Regions from separate parts of the Pseudoalteromonas sp. S2721 genome, predicted to be linked through region 1. Evidence: predicted binding sites of a transcription regulator. Region 1 holds the regulator's gene; the other holds the start of a gene.
What was found. Region 1 encodes ArgR, which controls arginine synthesis, uptake and breakdown. Its sites were predicted from a motif close to ANTGAATANNTATTCANT; they were not measured.
Positions count from the first base shown of each region.

Region 2: gltB (glutamate synthase large subunit) is a predicted target of ArgR. The motif match lies at 3,879-3,896, and genes of this name have one in related genera.

Region 1 covers NZ_PNCZ01000039.1:49,184-59,360, reverse strand. The annotation lists gene CWC02_RS14930 (class 1 fructose-bisphosphatase) at 46-1,014, shown strand; gene CWC02_RS14925 (DUF3718 domain-containing protein) at 1,161-1,538, opposite strand; gene folA (type 3 dihydrofolate reductase) at 1,618-2,097, opposite strand; gene cgtA (Obg family GTPase CgtA) at 2,177-3,331, opposite strand; gene rpmA (50S ribosomal protein L27) at 3,494-3,751, opposite strand; gene rplU (50S ribosomal protein L21) at 3,768-4,079, opposite strand; gene ispB (octaprenyl diphosphate synthase) at 4,490-5,461, shown strand; gene mdh (malate dehydrogenase) at 5,551-6,486, opposite strand; gene argR (transcriptional regulator ArgR) at 6,712-7,179, shown strand; gene CWC02_RS14880 (Dyp-type peroxidase) at 7,176-8,075, opposite strand; gene CWC02_RS14875 (ABC transporter ATP-binding protein) at 8,137-9,180, opposite strand; gene CWC02_RS14870 (ABC transporter permease) at 9,177-10,177, opposite strand, start outside.
Region 2 covers NZ_PNCZ01000004.1:165,097-175,273, reverse strand. The annotation lists gene CWC02_RS01275 (ABC transporter permease) at 4-1,317, opposite strand; gene CWC02_RS01270 (ABC transporter ATP-binding protein) at 1,320-2,027, opposite strand; gene CWC02_RS01265 (efflux RND transporter periplasmic adaptor subunit) at 2,049-3,302, opposite strand; gene gltB (glutamate synthase large subunit) at 3,997-8,454, shown strand; gene CWC02_RS01255 (glutamate synthase small subunit GltD family protein) at 8,464-9,879, shown strand; gene CWC02_RS01250 (hypothetical protein) at 10,142-10,177, shown strand, end outside.

The DNA of each region.
Region 1 (10,177 bases):
TCTCACACTAAAAATGTCTGGCTACAACGTTATCAGGAAAATAGAATGCGTAGACTCCCACCGGTATTGTTAGAAGATGGTTGCCCTCGTGAACTGATCTCATTGATCAGAACGGTACTTGCGGCATGTAAAGAAATTTCATTTCGTGTTGGTCAAGGCGCCCTATCTGGCGTATTAGGCTCAACCCTAGACGAAAACATTCAGGGTGAAACACAGAAAAAACTCGACGTTCTAACTAACCAACTTTTAAAAGATATTTTATTAGAATCGGGCTACGTAAAAGCCATTGCCTCTGAAGAAGAAGACTTCACCGTTGCGGGTAATCCAGATGCCAACTACATTGTTGCATTCGACCCACTTGATGGCTCATCAAATACTGATATCAACTCACTCGTTGGTACAATTTTCTCAATTATGGCGGCGCCTGAAGGTTCAGATCCAGCTGATCCTAGTATTTTTATGCAACCGGGTAAAAACCAAGTTGCAGCGGGTTATGTATTATATGGCCCATCAACCGTGCTGGCGTTAACAACCGGCAAGGGCACACGCTTTTTCACCTTAGATAAAACGCACGGTACCTTCTTATTAACACAAGATTTTGCAAGCGTACCTGAAGAGACCAGCGAATTTGCTATCAATGCTTCAAACCAACGCCATTGGCAACCTGCGATGCAAAATTACATCAATGACTTAATTGCTGGTGACACAGGCCCACGTGGTCGTAACTTCAACATGCGCTGGATTGCTGCAATGGTGGGTGATGTGCACCGTGTATTATGTCGTGGTGGTATTTTTACTTACCCAACTGACACGAAAGATCCAAATAAACCTAACAAATTACGTTTATTATACGAAGCAAATCCAATGGCAATGTTAATCGAACAAGCTGGCGGCATAGCTTCTACAGGCACTGAGCGCATCATGGACATTCAACCTGACGCTATTCACCAACGTGTGGCGGTGATCTTAGGTTCGAAGAACGAAGTAGAAACCTGTTTAAGCTACCATAAATAACAAGCAGTAAATGCCTCAAACTGGAAGGCTTCAACTTTAGAAGCTTCCAGTTTTTAACAAACGAAAGATTCTCAACAAGTTACTTACCTTACAGGCACAAAAAAACCGCAACGAGTGCGGTTTCTTAAATTCTTTTGGCGCTTAAATTAAAGGCCTGCGCGGTCTTTAATAACAGCGATTAGTGGTGAACCACCATGACCGTTCGACTCAGCCCAAGCAATATCAGCACCATCTTCTAAAGAGCTTTTTGATAAGTTCTTAACAATATACTCACCAGTATCTGCCGCGCCGCTTTCGATTGCATGACGAAGCATGTTATTGCCATTGCATTTCACAGCATCAAAAATGTTACGAACTTTCACACGTGAACTTTTAAGCTTACTACGCAAACGGTTTTTATCATCAGCTGCGATATATTCACAGATAGAAACCGCTAATTGATCATCAGCTTTTGCTGGTGCTGTATACGCAACTGACGCTGATACAACAGCCGCTGCAAGTAACATATTTGGTAACTTCATCATATTTTGCCCTTATGTAATACTTTTTTCTTACCAAGATTGTGTAATATTGTACCAACTAATTAATTTTACCGCAATAATGTTACGAATTTTTGTACAGGGTTACAAAAGTATACGAGTGAGGGTTTTTGTTATCAGGCTGATGCTTTTCTTGCTCGGCAACTGTCCAATTAGCAACACTTTCGTAATCTGGGAATTGCGTATCACCGGCCACTTCGAGGTCGATGAATGTTAAGTATAGACGATCTGCTTGAGACAGGAATTGTTCGTATATATTTCCGCCACCAATAATCATTACTTCTTCAACATCAGCAACCAATTCCAGCGCAGCCTCTGGTGAAGTAACCACCTCAATACCTTCAGCTGTGTAATCAGCATTACGCGTGATAATAATATTTTGACGACCCGGTAAAGGCCGACCTATTGATTCAAATGTTTTACGGCCCATGATCACAGGCTTTGCCATGGTTACTTTTTTAAAGTGTTGCAGATCGGCGGGTAAATGCCATGGCATTTGGTTGTCTTGGCCAATTACTCGGTTATTTGCCATCGCAGCAATCATTGAAATTTTCACACTAAACCTTAATACTTTTTTCTTATTAATAAAAAAGGAGCGCATGGCTCCTTTTCAGTTTTAAATTTTATCGTTGGTAGATAACTTCTACGTCGTAGTCATCATCATCCCAGTCGTCATCCCAATCATCATCGTCTTGAGAGGTCGCTTTCTGATGGTAAGTATCCCACTTAAATTCAACTTCTTCTTTCTCTTCTTCAGCGAATTTCTCTTTCGGCATACTATCAAGTAGCGCCATAATGTCATGACACAATGCTTGAGTATTTTGTTTATTCGCAGCAGAGATACGGTAAACATTAGCCTCTTCACCTAGCTCTTCGGCAATTTCATTACACAGGGCTTCAGCTTCATCTTCTGGTAATAGGTCAATTTTGTTAAATACTAACCAGCGCGGCTTTTCAGCAAGTTTAGGGCTGTATTGGTGTAGCTCATTAATAATCGCAAAGGCATTATCAACCGGATTTGTGCCATCAACAGGCATAACATCAATGATATGCAGTAATACACGACAACGCTCTAAGTGTTTTAAGAAGCGAATACCAAGGCCTGCGCCATCTGAAGCGCCTTCGATTAGACCTGGGATATCAGCAATTACAAATGACTTATTCGCATCTGGGCGTACTACACCAAGATTAGGAATAAGCGTCGTAAACGGGTAATCTGCCACTTTTGGTTTAGCTGCAGAAACACTGCGGATAAACGTTGATTTACCAGCATTTGGTAAACCAAGTAAGCCAACATCTGCAAGTAGCATTAGCTCTAGACGTAAGCTGCGAACTTCACCAGGTGTACCTAGTGTTTTTTGACGTGGAGCGCGGTTTGTACTTGATTTAAAACGTGCATTCCCCAAGCCATGGAAACCACCTTTTGCAACAACAACCTTTTGACCATGCTTGGTCAAATCACCTAATGACTCTTCAGTATCAACATCAATGATACGTGTACCAACAGGCACTTTAAGCGTTAAATCAGCGCCTTTTTTACCAGTCATGTTACGGCTTTGACCATTTGTGCCGCGCTCTGCTTTATGAAAACGCTCAAATTGGTAATCAATTAACGTATTTAAGTTTTCATCGGCTTGTAGATAAACGCTGCCGCCATCGCCGCCGTCGCCGCCATCAGGACCGCCATCTGGTACATATTTTTCACGTCGGAAAGATACGACACCGCTGCCGCCATCACCCGCGTCACAACGAATTTCTACTTCATCTACAAACTTCATGATTACTCACTTTAAGATTGGCTTGTTAATAACTCTATTATATACCTAAGTGCCCTATTCAGCACCCAATGCCAAGGCGCTTAGGTATATATTTATACGCTCGATTATGTGCCTTAAAACAAAAAACCCCGCAAAGGCGGGGTTTTTCAAATATCGAGATGATTACTCAGCTACGATATTTACGTATTTACGGTTTAAAGGACCTTTCTGTTCGAATTGAACTTTACCATCTGCTTTTGCGAAGATAGTGTGGTCTTTACCGATACCTACGTTTGCGCCAGCGTGGAAACGAGTACCACGTTGACGAACAATGATGCTACCCGCTAGAACTGATTCGCCACCAAAACGCTTAACACCTAGGCGTTTGCTTTCTGAATCGCGACCGTTACGAGTACTACCAGCTGCTTTTTTATGTGCCATTTCTCAGTACCTCTAATTAAGCGCTAATGCCAGTGATTTTAACTTCAGTGAACCATTGACGATGGCCCATTTGCTTACGAGAATGCTTACGACGTCTAAATTTAACAATCTTAACTTTCTCACCGCGACCGTGTGAAACAACCTCAGCTGTTACTTTACCACCGTTTACGAACGGTACACCGATCTCGATTTTCTCACCATCAGCAACTAAAAGTACTGAATCAAATTCAACTGCTGCACCAGTTTCAACGTCTAATTTCTCAAGACGAATTGTTTGACCTTCAGTCACACGGTGCTGTTTACCACCACTTTGGAAAACCGCGTACATAATTAACTCCGTCTGTGCGCCCTCAAATCGACGCAACTAAAATATTCTTCAATAGGGCGCGAAGTTTACGCTAATGTGCAAAAACTAGCAAGCCTCTTTTTCGATAAAATGAATAAAAAATAGCTGCATTGAGAGCAATTCAATATTTTCCCCTATTCTATCCTAAAAACACCACATGCCAAGCGGTTTTTACGATCTCATGACAATTAAATTACGCTAATAATACGCACCTTTAAAATTCAAAAAGCTGATCACTTATTAATCAAGGTTATAAATTTATCTTGGCAAAATTGATCTCAAATAAAAAACTTTACAGTGTTTTTTTACTGAATCATCACAAAATATCGAGCAAGCGCTTTTTTTGTTGTACAATCAGCCCCGTATACCCATAAATATTGGCTCGGAGATCAATGGATATAAAAGCTATCCAGACGTTAATCGAAAATGAAATGGATGACGTCAATCAACTTATACATGCCCAAATGCGCTCAGATGTCGCATTGGTTAACCAACTCGGTTTATACATAGTAAACAGTGGCGGTAAACGCGTTCGTCCTATGTTGGCCATTTTAGCGGCAAAAGCACTTGGTTATGAGGGCAAAGACCATATTACGCTTGCCACTATCATCGAATTTATTCATACCGCCACTTTATTGCATGACGACGTTGTCGACGAGTCACATTTGCGCCGTGGTACGCCTACAGCCAACGCAGAGTTTGGTAATGCAGCGAGCGTTTTGGTCGGTGACTTTATCTATACACGTTCATTTCAGCTTATGGTTGGCCTAGGTAAAATGCCAATCATGCAAATTTTAGCGGATGCAACCAATGTCATCGCTGAAGGTGAAGTATTACAGCTAATGAACTGTAATGACCCTGACACCACAGAACAAAGCTATATGCAGGTTATTTACAGCAAAACGGCAAAATTGTTCGAAGCTGCAACCGGCCTTGCTGCAATTATTACCGAGCAAGACAAACAAACCCTTGAAGCATTAAACTTATATGGAATGCATCTTGGAACTGCATTCCAATTAGTGGATGATGTACTTGATTACAACGCCGATGCCGAGCAACTTGGTAAAAACATTGGCGATGATTTAGCTGAAGGTAAACCTACCCTACCGCTTATCTACGCAATGCAAAAAGGCACACCAGAGCAAGTTAAGCTAGTACGCGAAGCTATTGAGCTTGGTAATGGTATGGACCATTTAGAAAGCATTCTAGCGGCATTAGCTGACACTAAAGCCCTTGAGTTTGCAATGCAAAAAGCTGAGCAAGAAGCTGACAAAGCAATTGCTTGTATTGCGTTCTTACCAGATACACCGTACAAACAAGCCTTAGAGAGTTTGGCCCGTATCGCCGTTGCCCGCGATCACTAAACACTATTTATTCGAGCCATTAAAAAAGCCTGCATTTGCAGGCTTTTTTGTTTTCGGCGATTTAAAAAATCGCCTATCATCTGTCGGAATTAACCGTTGATGAAATCAACACCTTCTTGGATGTCTTTGTTAAGTGTAGCTAGCATGTCGTTTTTAGCTTGCTCTTCGAATGCACTTAACTCACCGTAAGAAAGGATTTCTTCAACGCCGTTTTTACCTAGACGAACTGGGTGTGCGAAGTATGCTGCGTCACCGTTTTCAACTGCAACGTATGCGTAATCAACAACTTCTTCACCTTGTAAGCCTTTAACTAAAGACATACAGAAGCGTGCTGCTGCAGCACCCATAGAAAGAGTCGCTGAACCGCCACCCGCTTTAGCGTTAACAACTTCAGTACCTGCGTTTTGGATACGTGGAGTTAATGCCGCAACTTCTTCGTCAGTGAAAGTAACACCTTCAACTTGAGATAGAAGAGGAAGGATTGTCGTACCTGAGTGACCGCCGATCACTGGAACTTTAACGTCAGTTGCGCTTAAACCTTTAAGTTCAGCAACAAATGCTTCTGAACGGATCACGTCAAGCGTTGTGATACCGAATACACGGCCTGCATCGTAAGTACCAGCTTTTTTGAATACTTCAGCAACGATTGGCACTGTGCCGTTTACTGGGTTAGTGATGATACCTACTAACGCTTTAGGACAGTTTTTAACGATGCCTTCAGCTAATGTTTTGATGATACCTGCGTTTACGTTGAAAAGGTCCGCACGGTCCATGCCTGGCTTACGTGGCATACCCGCTGGGATAAGAACGATATCACAACCAGCTAATGCTGCGTCTAAGCTGTCAGCACCAAAGCCTTCAACTTTAACGTCTGTTGGGATGTGAGAAAGATCAACCGCTACACCAGGAACAACAGGGGCAACATCGTATAACGATAATTCAGAACCTGCAGGTAAACTTGTTTTTAATAATAAAGACAATGCTTGGCCGATACCGCCAGCTGCGCCTAAAACAGCAACTTTCATTGGAATTCTCCGTAATTTGAGGTAGGAAATATTTGTGGCCCTAAAGATAATGAAATTAGCGACTAAAAACAAATTTATCCTGCTTATTTCGCGTATAATTTCGACCATAGTTGTAAACTTGGCTGTAAAGACACAGCATTTTGGACGACTTTGTAAACTAATACTGCATAAATATGCAGAGTTGTGTAGAATTACCCTACATTTTATGAATAAAGAAACGGCAACATGCAACCACAAGACAAACAAGAAGCACTGATCAAAGCGTTTAAAGCGCTATTAAAAGAAGAAAACTTCGGTTCACAAGGTGAGATTGTCGAAGCATTAAAAGAGCAAGGCTTTGATAATATTAGTCAAAGTAAAGTATCTCGCATGTTAAGCAAATTTGGTGCGGTACGTACTCGTAATGCAAAACAAGAAATGGTCTATTGCTTACCGGCTGAAATGGGTGTGCCAACAGCGAAAAGCCCACTGCGTCAGCTTGTTATTGATATTATGCATAACGAAATGATGATCATTATTCGCACCAGTCCAGGCGCAGCACAATTAATTGCTCGTTTACTTGATTCACTCGGTAAAGCAGATGGTGTACTCGGTACCATTGCAGGCGACGACACTATTTTTATCGCCCCTGCGAAGATTTCTGAAATCGATGTGACGCTTGATCGCGTACGCACTTTATTCGATACCGTTTAAAGTTGCTTTAAGAAGTTTACTGACGGGGCGAAAAACGCAGATCCCATATCGGCTTGAGTAAAGTCGAGCCAATGATCATAGCAATCGCCCTGCCCCAAGCGACTCTTTAATACCTGCTCAAACGCATCCCCTTGCGCAGCACACGAAACCATTAAAATTCCCTGCTTATGCACATCACCAAATGGCATGCTTTGGTTTAGCAATAGTGGCTGGCCATGCTCATCTTTTAATTCACTACGTACCGCATGACTGGTTTCTACAGCAGGCACAATCAAGGTATTATCTAGACGCGTGCGCCCCATGATTTGCTCTTGCTCAGACAGCGATAAATGCTGCCAGACACTCAAATCATGCACAAAGCGCTGAACATGAATATAGCTGCCTTGATCTTCAAAGTGCCCCGGTTTATCGATAAGTGCTGTACTACGCTTTTGACGGCCATGAGGTGTATCGCCTGCATAAATAAAGCCGTTAAAATCACGTCCATCTAAAAACCGAAAATTACGGACCTGCTCCACCAGCTCAACATCCGGTGTTAATAATTTTAGGATTTGCAGGGCAAATAGATGGTTTACATCTTCACGGTCTGAGCGAATTTGTACAAACAAATCAAATGGCTGGGCACTCATCACATGATCACTGTGAGTTACATTCGGAAAGCTTTGCAATTGACTAGGAATAAACTCGGGCAAGATATGCGGCCAATACTGAGCACCAAGGGCAACCACGCACGATAGCATGGCTTCTGAGAACTGATCAGCAAACTCATCTTGAATGACGCTAACGCGTTTTAGTTTTTTACGTAATGACTCATCGTGGCCATCGTAAACATTAAAAAACAGGTGCAAACCATGTAAGTTTGCTTCAGCACAAATCCCAGATTGCGCTTGCGCCATAGTGAATCCTTAGCTTCTCGTTATTTGCACAAAGCCAAGGATTCAAGATTGTTATTTATTACTAATCATGAAAAAAATTGACTGTGTGCGGCATTATTTTTATTTTTACAGGTTGCTCAACAGCTAACACGCGGTCTTGCTCTGCAGCAACTTCACACTCTTGCCCTGCAATATTAATTCGATATACATAACGCGTACCGATAAAGCGCCTGTGCAAAATAGTTAAACTGTTTGCGTCACTGTGCGCAGCTTCACACAACTGAATATGGTGCGGTCTTATATACACTTGACCTTGCTGACAATCTGCATTGTTCGGTGTCAATGAGTGAACCACACCAAACGCCGTTTCGTATTCAGTTGGCGTTAATACTTTTGCCGTTAAGTATATGCCCGTACCAAGAAACTCTGCAACCACCTTTGAGTTAGGTTGACTAAATAACTGCTCAGGAGAGCCTTGTTGGGCTATTTTTCCACCATGCATAACCGCAAGCGTGTCGGCAAACGCGAAAGCTTCTTCCTTCGAGTGGGTAACAAATACCGCAGAAACCTGCTGAGCTTTAATAATGCGACGTATATCGGCAATAAGCTCAAAACGTACTTGTGTATCAATATTCGAAAATGGCTCATCAAGTAGTAATAAACTTGGTTTGTAAGCAAGTGCACGGGCTATTGCTACTCGTTGCTGCTGTCCACCAGAAAGCTGGTGAGGGTATCGCTGTGCACAACCATCGAGTTTAACAAGGCTAAGCATTTCATCTACACGCTCGCGCTTTTGCGCTTTACTCATATTGCTTAGCCCAAACGCAATGTTGTCGCTTACCGTTAAATGAGGAAACAACGCATAGTCTTGGAACATCATGCCAATATTACGTTTTTCCGGTGCAACAAACAGCCCACTATCGTTGACCACTTTTGAATCAATACTCATATAGCCTTGCTCAGGCTGTAAAACCCCGGCAATTGCCTTTAAGGTGGTGGTTTTGCCGCAGCCACTTGCACCAAGCAAACAAACAATTTCATCTTGTTCAACATTGAGGTTTAGTTCACTCAACACCTGAGTCGCATTGTACTGATAAGCTAAGTCTTTAATTATCAAATGACTCATGAGTGATTTTGCTCCATCGAACGATTAACGAAATACAAAGGGATTAACCCAACTAACACGATAAACAAGGCTGAAATTGACGCAAGCTCCAATTGCTCATCACTAACATATTGAAAAACATGAGTTGCTAGGGTTTCAAAATTAAAAGGTCTGAGTAATAAAGCCGCAGGTAACTCTTTCATGCACTCAATAAACACTAACAAGCCAGCTGTTAAAATACCGCGTTTTAATAGCGGTAAATGTACTCGGCAAAGTGTTTGCAAGGGCCCTTTGCCCATTGATTGACTGGCCATATCTAGCGATGGGCTAATACGTAAAAAACTGCTTTCAAGTGCGCCATGTGCAATCGCATAAAAACGCACAACGTAAGCAAAGATCATCGCAAATAAAGTGCCGCTCAAAAGTAAACCGGGTGATAAACCAAAAGGCTCAAGCCAATTATTTAATGCATCATCTAACTGAGTTAATGGAAGTAATACAGCAATCGCTAATACGGTACCAGGTAAGGCGTAGCCAGTACTTGCTAAACGTCCTGGGATCAGAGGGTAAGCTTGTTTCGCAATGCGCTGATAAAACAATACCAATAAGCTCAATAGGATAGTTGCAATGCTCACCACAACAGCCACTTTAAAACTTTGCCAAGCGTAATTAAAAAATGCCCCATTCCATGCTTCATCTGCATAGACAATGGCGTATTTAACTAACACCCCAACCGGTAGGATAAAAGCCAATACCAGCACAACTGTGCAAGCCAAGCTTGCAGCCCATGCGGCACTGCCTTTTAAGCGATACAAGGTTGCACTGTTAACGCTTGACTGACGTTCATACACAGCTTGATTACGACGACTAAAACGTTCAACCATGATGGTTAAAAACAAAATCAATAACATGATACCTGAGATTTTCGCCGCAGCAGTTAATGAGTAATAGCCAAGCCACGTATCGTATACAGCGGTAGTGAGCGTACTTACAGCAAAGTAATTGACGGTAGCAAAAT
Region 2 (10,177 bases), on a different contig from region 1:
TCCTTATTGGCTCTTAAGATAAATAGCAGGGTTGGTTTTACATACCAGCCAAGCAGGGTACAGACCCGCTATCACACAGGTGCTAATAGCAATCACAGGTGCGCTGAGTAGCATGGTTAAATCCATAGTGGCTAAGCTTTGGTAGTAGCTATAGCTTTGACGTACGCCTAATAAGCCCACTTGCGCCAAAATAATACCCAAGATGCCACCTAAGAAACCTAACATCGCGACCTCAACAATATGTTGAAAGAATATTTGGCGTTTACTAGCACCTAATGCACGGCGTACACCGACCTCAGGAGCGCGGCGTAAAAACTTCGCTAGTAACAAACCTAAAATGTTGGCAAGGCATACCGCTAAAAACATAAAGCTTAAGCCAACCAGAATTTCGTTGTCTTCGCTAACGACATTGTTGTACTGCATCCACTCATTTACATCGCGTAAGGTGGCGGTTAATTTTTCGCGGTTAAAACGACCTAGCTTTTGTTGCTCTTGCATATAGGCCATTAAAAAGTCTTGGTAAGCTTGCTTTTCTGCAGGTGTTTTTAGTTCAACCCAAAATTGTAACCACACCATTTCAGAATTGAGCTTATCGTTAAAGGTATTGGTTTTTTCGTGCTTCCAACCATTGGTATTACCCCAGTTTTCAAGCTGGCGTGCTTTCATTAGGCTAAATGGTAAAAATAGTTGCTCGGTCTTATTAAATGCACCGTTGTTCAGATCATAGTATTTGGTGGTGATATCCCAATCATCAATCACGCCAATAACTTCGTAGCTGGCATCATCAAGGTACACCATTTTGCCTACTGGGTTTTCACCTGCGAATAGTTTGTCGTTTAATTCTTTATTGATCACCACAACAGGGGCGGCATCGGCTTCTTGTTGCGCGCTCCAAACCCCACCGTAAATAAACGATAGGTTAAACATATCGAAAAAATCAGGCGTGATTAGGCGAGCTTGACCAATAAATGGTTTAACTTTATCTGAGTCTAAATAAACCGAAAAACCCGTTCTAACCATAGTGACACGTTTGCCACCCGCATTTGCTTGATTAAGATTAACGGCATCCTGATAAGTTAATTGCAGTGGCATGTTATCGACTGTCCACCACGTACGGCCTTCATCCATGGTTTGTAACTGCACAGAATAAAGGTCACTACTTTTTTCAGGAATAGGGTCTGCCGACATCATGTGATACACAGATAAACTGGTCATGGTTACGCCAATACCAATGGCAATGGCCAGTACCATTAAAAAGCTCACAAGTGGCGTGCGCTTAAAGCTGCGCCAGCTTAAATCTAAATAATGAAGGAACATGGTTACACTCCAGCCGCTTTAAGGTTTTGAGTGCCTTGATATAAGGTGAAGTCAGCTAATTGGCCGTCAACAACTTGGATATTACGTGGTGCTCTGCGAGCAAGTTCAGGATCATGGGTAACCATGATGATAGTTGCGCCATCCCGGTTGATTTGCTCAAGTAGCTCCATCACTTGACGCGCCATTAAACTATCTAAATTACCGGTTGGCTCATCGGCAAGTAAAAAGCGCGGTTCACCTGCAAGGGCTCTGGCAATAGCCACACGTTGTTGTTGACCACCAGAAAGTTGTTGCGGTAAGTGTTTAGCGCGTGAAGCTAAACCAACTTGCTCTAGGCATTGCTCGATTCGGCGCTTACGCTCGGCGGCTTTGATACCGCGATAACGCAGTGGTACTTCAATATTTTCATAGAGGTTCAAATCTGGAATAAGGTTAAAACCTTGGAAAATAAAACCAATTTTTTGATTACGAAGATCTGCACGCTGGTTGTCGTTTAGCTTACCCACATCGATACCGTCTAACATGTATTGGCCTTCGCTAAAGGGTTCTAACATACCGGCGATGTTTAAAAATGTGGTTTTTCCTGAGCCACTTGGGCCCGTTACGGCAATAAATTCACCTTCTTCTACTTGAAGATTAAAGTCACGAAGGGCATGTGTTTGTACCATATCTGTTTGATACACTTTGCTGATGTTGTTCATTGTAAGCATGTTGATTATTCCTTTTATTTGTTAGCGTAAAACCAGTGTGGGTGCTTTTTTAAAGCGATCGTAGTTCGAGATAATTAACTTATCGCCAGGCTCTACGCCTTCAATTATCTCGACAGCATTGATACTGCTTGCACCGGTTTTTATATCGATTAAATAAGCCATGTCACCGTCAACTTTATAAGCATGGGTGCCACCTTGTTGTAAGAATGCGCCGCGTTTTACTTGTAATACATCGTCGCGATTTTCTAGTAAAATACGTGCGGTTAAGCGTTGGTTTTGGCGAATGCCAGAAATCTCATTGTCAAAGCGTACGCGGGTTGTGACCTCGCGATTATTTACTTCAGGTGATATAGCCGATAGCGTGCCTGTGACATGACGAGCACCTAAAGTAAGCTCAACTTGCATACCAAGACCCAGCTCATTGGCGTAGCTTTCTGGTACTTGCAGTTCTGCTTCAAAGTTACTTAAATCGACCAATGTCATTAGTGGTTGGCTTTGTGTGACCGCTTCTTTTTGTTGCACTAATAAGTTACCCACAATGCCGCTTACACTCGCGGTAATAGTGAGTTCATTTACTTGTCTGAGTAAGTCATCAACAATTAGTTGCTGACGAGCCAGATCACGCTCTGCTGCTTTTAGCTCAAATGCGAGGGTGTCTTTAGCTAAGCTGACTTCTTGCTCGGCGTGCTTATAAGACAGCTTGGCACGGGCTAAGTCATCAACGGCTTTTTCTAAATCTATTTGGCTAATTAAATGTTTTTCGATTGAGATTTTAGCTCGGCGGTTTTCTCTATCTGCAGCATTGAGTTCAACTTGCGCTAAATCGAGCGCTTTAGTCAGGCTTAGTTTTTGTCTACGCGCTTCAAGTTGCTTGCGCTGTAACTCGCCTTCTAATCTCGCTAATACTGATTGTTGTTGTTTTAGCTCGTTGGTTAGCTCAGGGCTGGTTACGGTTGCGATCACTTCATTTACTTCAACGCTGTCACCGGCTTTAACTTTTAAATCGACAAAGCCGCGTTCAGGGCTGTAAACCTTTGGCGCATTAGCTGCAACGATTTTACCGCTTGCTGCTACATCTCTGGTGAGTGTCTTTTGGCTTACTTCACTAATTTGTAGGCTTGCTGCATCAACCGAGATGCTGCCATCGTTACTGGCAAACAATGCTTTAAAGCCGAGTGCACCAACAAGTATTACACCTGCTGCTAGTATAAGTGGCTTTTTAATGGTGTTTTTCTTGGCCACTGTAATATCTTGGGCACTGGTATCCTTAATCATCATAACTCCTTACGATTCTCAAAACACACAATCATGAAGCCAACGGCAAGCATGGTAAGTGGAGAAGCCATAAACAAACTGATAGTGAACATTTTGAAATCCTCAATTTCGCTGATGTCTTATCTATACCAGTAGCGTGCCAGTTTTTAATTTATTGATTTTTAATTATTTTATGTTTTAACAGTGAGTTAATGTCTGTCCGCGGACAGAAAAAGTGTCCGCTGCGGACACTTTTAAATTGCTGATTGTTGACGCAAGGGTAAAGAACTCAGTCATTGCGACTAAGGTTGTCTGCTCAGATACGTAGTTTGTAACTATGCTAAAGCCAAGAGTAAATAATGATGCAGTTAGGCTAGGCGAGACCCCGTAAAAAACTGCATTGATATTCATATTTTGAATAATTATTCAAAACAAAGCGCAGTTTACGTTAACGTAAATCGGCGGGTTTTTAGATTGTTTTTTACAAGTTGTTAAATTTGACACCAGTGTCATAAAAAAATAACGGGTAAAATACGACTAAATGTAAAAAAATAGCATAGAATTTAAAAAGTACCTTAAGTGAGAAATATTCATGAATATGAATATGTATTCAAAACTCTATTGACTCATGAGGTATTTGGCGATAGTTTTGTTCGTCTGCTAGCACTGTCACAAAAGACTGAACCGCTAGTCGTTGTAGCAAGGGGAGGGGTCTATGTTATACGACTCAAAATTAGAAAAAGATAATTGTGGCTTTGGCTTAATAGCCCAGGTCAATGGTCAGGCGAGTCACCGCTTGATTCGAACAGCAATCACTGGCTTAGATCGCATGGAGCACCGTGGGGGTATTTCTGCAGATGGTAAAACAGGTGATGGCTGTGGTTTATTAATGCAAAAACCTGATAGCTTCTTTCGTGCTATTGCCAGCGAACATGATTGGCACCTAGGAAAGAACTACGCCGTTGGCATGGTATTTTTAAATGCCGATCCTGTACTTGCGCAAACAGCTAAAGATGTGTTGAGTGAAGAACTCGAAAAAGAAACCTTGAGCATTCAAGGCTGGCGCGTAGTACCTACCGATGCGTCATGTTTAGGGCCAATTGCAAAAAAACAACTACCCGGCTTTGAACAAATTTTTGTAAGCGCACCAGAAGGCTGGCGTCCAAAAGATTTAGAACGTCGCTTGTATGTAGCGCGTCGTCGTGCTGAAAAACGCCTCGAAAACGATGAACATTTTTATATTGCCAGCTTATCTGGTTTAGTTACTGTCTATAAAGGCTTAATGATGCCTGTAGACCTACCTAACTTTTATTTAGACCTAGCTGACATCCGCATGACCAGTGCGATTTGTGTATTCCACCAACGTTTCTCTACTAATACACAACCTCGTTGGCCACTGGCGCAACCATTCCGCTATCTAGCACATAATGGTGAAATTAATACGATTCAAGGTAACCGCCAATGGGCTCGTGCCCGTGCGTATAAGTTTGCCTCACCACTTATTCCTGATTTGCAATCAGCAGCGCCTTTCGTGAACGAAAGCGGCTCAGACTCTTCTAGCTTAGATAATATGCTTGAGTTGTTCTTAGCCGGTGGCATGGATTTATTCCGTGCAATGCGTATGCTTGTGCCGCCAGCATGGCAAAAAAACCGTGCTATGGATGATGACCTACGTGCATTCTATGACTTTAACTCAATGCATATGGAACCATGGGATGGCCCAGCTGGTATTGTCATGTCTGACGGTCGTTTTGCTGCTTGTAACCTTGACCGTAACGGTTTACGCCCAGCGCGTTATGTAATTACCCAAGATGGTTTTATTACCCTTGCATCAGAAGTCGGTATTTGGGACTACGCGCCAGACGAAGTGGTTGAAAAAGGCCGTGTTGGCCCTGGTGAGTTATTAGTTATTGATACTCATCAAGGTAAAATTTGGCATTCAGATGAGATTGACCAAGATCTTAAGTCACGCCATCCATATAAAGCATGGCTTGAAGCAAACGTTAAGCGTTTAACGCCATTTGAACAGTTATCTGAAAAAGATGCGGGTAACCGTTCTTTTGATGACGAAACACTGCTTAAGTATCAAAAAATGTTTGGCTACACCAACGAAGAACTTGATAGCGTGATTCGTGTAATGGGTGAAAATGGTCAAGAAGCAACAGGTTCAATGGGTGATGACACGCCATTTGCGGTACTGTCAGAAGGCCATCGCTCACTGTTTGATTACTTCCGACAAAAATTTGCGCAAGTAACCAATCCACCAATTGACCCACTTCGTGAAAATCACGTTATGTCACTGGCAACCTGTATTGGTAGTGAGCAAAACGTATTTAACGAAACAACCGGCCACGCTAAGCGTTTACAGTTTGATACGCCGATTTTGATGTACGCTGATATGCAACAGCTGATCAATGCTGACGATGAGCATTACAGCTACTGTAAAATTGATATCACTTACACACAAGAAGAAGGCTTAGAAAACGCAATCACACGTATTTGTGATGAAGCACAAGAAAAAGCAGCGTCAGGCTGTGTCATGCTTATTTTAAGTGATCGTAACTTTAGCGAAACGCATTTACCGATCCCGGCTGCGATGGCGGTTGGTTCAATTCAAAGGCGTTTAGTCGATAATAACTTACGTTGTGAATCTAATATCATCATCGAATCGGGTAGTGTCCGTGATGCGCATCAGTTTGCGGTATTACTTGGTTTTGGTGCAACGGCAATTTATCCGTACCTTGCATATGAATCATTAGTTGCAATGAGTGACAAAAAGATTTTAAACAAGAGCTATTGCGAAGTAACGCTTGCTTATCGTAATGCGATCAACAAGGGTCTGTATAAAATCATGTCGAAAATGGGGATCAGTACTGTCGCTTCGTACCGCTGCTCGATGTTATTTGAGGCAGTTGGTTTATCAGATGCGGTTGTAGAAACCTGCTTTAACGGTGTAGCTAGTCGTATCAAAGGGGCGTGTTTTACTGATTTTGATGATGACCAACGTAAACTTCATAAGCTGGCATTTAGTAAACGTAAGTTATTAAGCCATGGTGGCTTACTAAAATATGTTCACGGTGGTGAGTACCATGCTTATAACCCTGATGTTATTCAAACACTGCAAAAGGCAGTGCGCTCTGGGGATTATAAAGACTACTTGGCTTATGCTGATTTAGTAAATAACCGCCCGATCACCAATTTACGTGACATGTTGGCGGTGAAAATTCCTGATAGCGGTGTGAGTGTTGATGACGTAGAGCCAGCAACTGAGCTTTACAAACGTTTTGACTCAGCAGCAATGAGTATTGGTGCATTATCGCCAGAAGCACATGAAGCACTCGCGATTGCAATGAACCGCTTAGGGGGTTGTTCAAACTCTGGTGAAGGTGGTGAAGACAAGCTTCGCTACGGTACAGAGAAAAACTCACGTATTAAGCAAGTTGCTTCGGGCCGTTTTGGTGTTACACCACATTACTTACGTAGCGCTGATGTCATTCAAATTAAAGTGGCGCAAGGTGCAAAACCAGGTGAGGGTGGTCAATTACCGGGTGAAAAAGTAACGCCGTATATTGCAAAATTACGTTACTCAGTGCCAGGTGTGACCTTAATTTCGCCTCCGCCGCATCACGATATTTACTCGATTGAAGATTTAGCCCAGCTTATTTTCGATTTAAAACAAGTAAACCCAGATGCACTGATCTCGGTGAAACTCGTTTCTGAGCCGGGTGTAGGTACTATCGCAACTGGCGTAGCTAAAGCCTATGCAGATTTAATTACCATTGCTGGTTATGACGGTGGCACAGGTGCAAGCCCGCTTACCTCTGTTAAGTATGCAGGTAGCCCTTGGGAGCTTGGTCTTGCTGAAACCCAGCAAGCGCTGGTAGAAAATGGTTTACGTCACCGTATTCGTTTGCAAACAGATGGTGGTCTTAAAACGGGTCTAGATATCATTAAGGCGGCTATTTTAGGTGCTGAAAGCTTTGGCTTTGGTACTGGCCCTATGGTGGCACTTGGTTGTAAATATTTACGTATTTGTCACTTAAACAACTGTGCGACTGGTGTTGCAACGCAAGACGATACGCTGCGCCAAAAGCATTATCATGGCCTACCAGAAATGGCGATGAACTATTTTAAGTTTATAGCCGAAGAAGCTCGCCAAATTATGGCAAGTTTAGGTGTAACTCGTTTAACAGATTTAATTGGTCGTTTGGACTTACTTGAAGCAATCGAAGGCAACACAGAGAAACAAAAGAAAGTCGATCTGTCGTCTGTGATTGCTGTGCCTAACAACCCAACGGGTGAAACACTGTATTGTAGTGCGCCAAATAGCTCACACTACTTAGGTCAGCTAAATGAAACCTTGCTTGAAAAAGCTAAACAAGCAATTGATGAAAAATCAGGTATCTCACTGGTTAACCGTATTTGCAATACAGACCGTTCAGTGGGCGCTATGTTATCTGGCTATATCGCTTCTAAACACGGTAACCAAGGTATGGCTGCTGATCCTGTCTCTGTTGAGCTTCATGGTACAGCGGGTCAATCATTTGGTGTATGGAATGCAGGTGGCCTTGAAATGACACTGGTTGGTGATGCCAATGACTATGTTGGTAAAGGCATGGCTGGCGGTAAGCTAGTAATTCGCCCACCGCTGGGTTCATCTTTTGAAAGTCACAAAGCGACCATTGCCGGTAATACCTGTTTATATGGTGCAACAGGCGGTAAGTTATTTGCTGCAGGCTGTGCCGGTGAGCGTTTTGCAGTGCGTAACTCGGGCGTACAAGCGGTTGTAGAAGGTGTTGGTGACAACGGCTGTGAATACATGACAGGTGGTGTGGTTTGCGTACTTGGCAAAGTGGGTATTAACTTTGGCGCAGGTATGACAGGGGGATTTGCGTATATTCTTGATGAAGGCAACGACTTTGAAAAACGCATTAACCCTGAGCTTGTTGAAATTGTTACCCTTGAAGGGTTGGCGTCGCATCAAGAACATTTACGCGGACTCATCGCTGAGCATTTAGAGCTTACCGGCTCAAACCGCGCTGAGCAGATTTTAGCTAACTTCGATTTATACATGCCAATGTTTAAATTAGTTAAGCCAAAGTCTAGTGATGTAAAAAGTTTACTCGGACACCGAGCGCGCAGCAGCGCAGAGCTTCGTGTTCAGGCTCAGTAAGGGGGTAGTATGAGCGAAAATGTATACCAGTTTATCGATGTACAACGTGTTGATCCGCGCAAAAAGCCAATTTCAGCACGTAAACAATCTTTCGTAGAAATCTACGAGCCGTTTTCTGAGACACAAGTTAACTCACAGGCGGATCGCTGTTTAGATTGTGGTAATCCATACTGTGAATGGAAATGCCCAGTGCATAACTATATTCCACAATGGTTAAAACTCATTCGTACTGGCCGTATTTTAGAAGCGGCAGAGCTGTCTCACCGTACAAACAGCTTACCAGAGGTGTGTGGTCGAGTGTGCCCACAAGACCGCTTGTGTGAAGGCTCTTGCACACTTGAAGAAGAGTTTGGTGCTGTCACTATCGGTAATATCGAAAAGTACATCACTGATACGGCATTTAAAATGGGCTGGAAACCAGATATGTCGTATGTGGTATGGTCTGACAAAAAAGTGGCTATCATAGGTGCTGGCCCTGCTGGTTTAGGTTGTGCGGATATTTTAGTACGTAACGGTGTTAAGCCTGTGGTGTTTGACCGTCACCCAGAAATCGGTGGCCTTCTTACGTTTGGTATTCCTTCATTCAAACTTGAAAAAGAAGTAATGCAAAAGCGTCGTGAAATTTTCACGGAAATGGGAGTTGAGTTTAAGCTAAACACTGAAGTTGGCGTTGACATTACCCTTGATGAAATTTTGGCTGAATATGATGCCGTATTCTTAGGGGTGGGTACCTATCAAAGTATGCGTGCAGGCCTTGAGAATGAAGATGCAGAGGGTGTGTTTGATGCACTGCCGTTTTTAATTGGTAACACTAACCGTGTTATGGGCTATGCAGAAGACAAGCAAGCTTATATCGATATGGCGAACGAAAAAGTTGTCGTGTTAGGCGGTGGTGATACAGCAATGGACTGTGTGAGAACCTCTATCCGACAAGGCGCTACACAGGTTACCTGTGCGTATCGTCGTGACGAAGAAAACATGCCAGGCTCAAAGCGCGAAGTTAAAAATGCTCGTGAAGAGGGCGTTGAGTTTACCTTTAACGTTCAGCCAAAAGGCATTGTGGTTGACGAGCAAGGGAAAGTTGCTGGTGTTAAGATGGTGAAAACCCAACTTGGTGAACCGGACGAAAATGGTCGTCGTCGTGCTGAAGAAGTTGCGGGTTCTGAGCATGTTATTGAAGCAACTAAAGTGCTCATGGCGTTTGGTTTTAAACCTCATAAAATGGATTGGTTAGAACCGTACGGTGTTGAAATCAATCATTGGGGTGGTATCAATGCACCAGAAAAAGGTGAATTTACTCACCAAACAACCAACCCTAAGATTTTTGCCGGTGGCGATATTGTCCGCGGCTCAGATTTAGTGGTAACGGCTATTTTCGAAGGCCGAAATGCCGCAGAAGGGATTATGGATTACTTAGACGTTTAATTCTAAGGCGCCATTCAACACTTTTAAAAGCAAGCTACCGAGCTTGCTTTTTTATTGCCTATCATTTTATTGATACGAAAATTTAACCTAGTTTTAGAAAAATAATGAAAAAATAGCGCTTATTACCTAAAATTTAGGAATGAATCTAACTGTTGAACAGAAAAAATTCATTATTTCGTACTAACTCCATATTTGCTCCATATTGTTGCGTTTTAATATTTAGTAGAGGCAGAAGCCCATCTTAATATTTGATGCTAACAACATGGATAAAAAGAAAATGTTTTGCGAACACACAAAT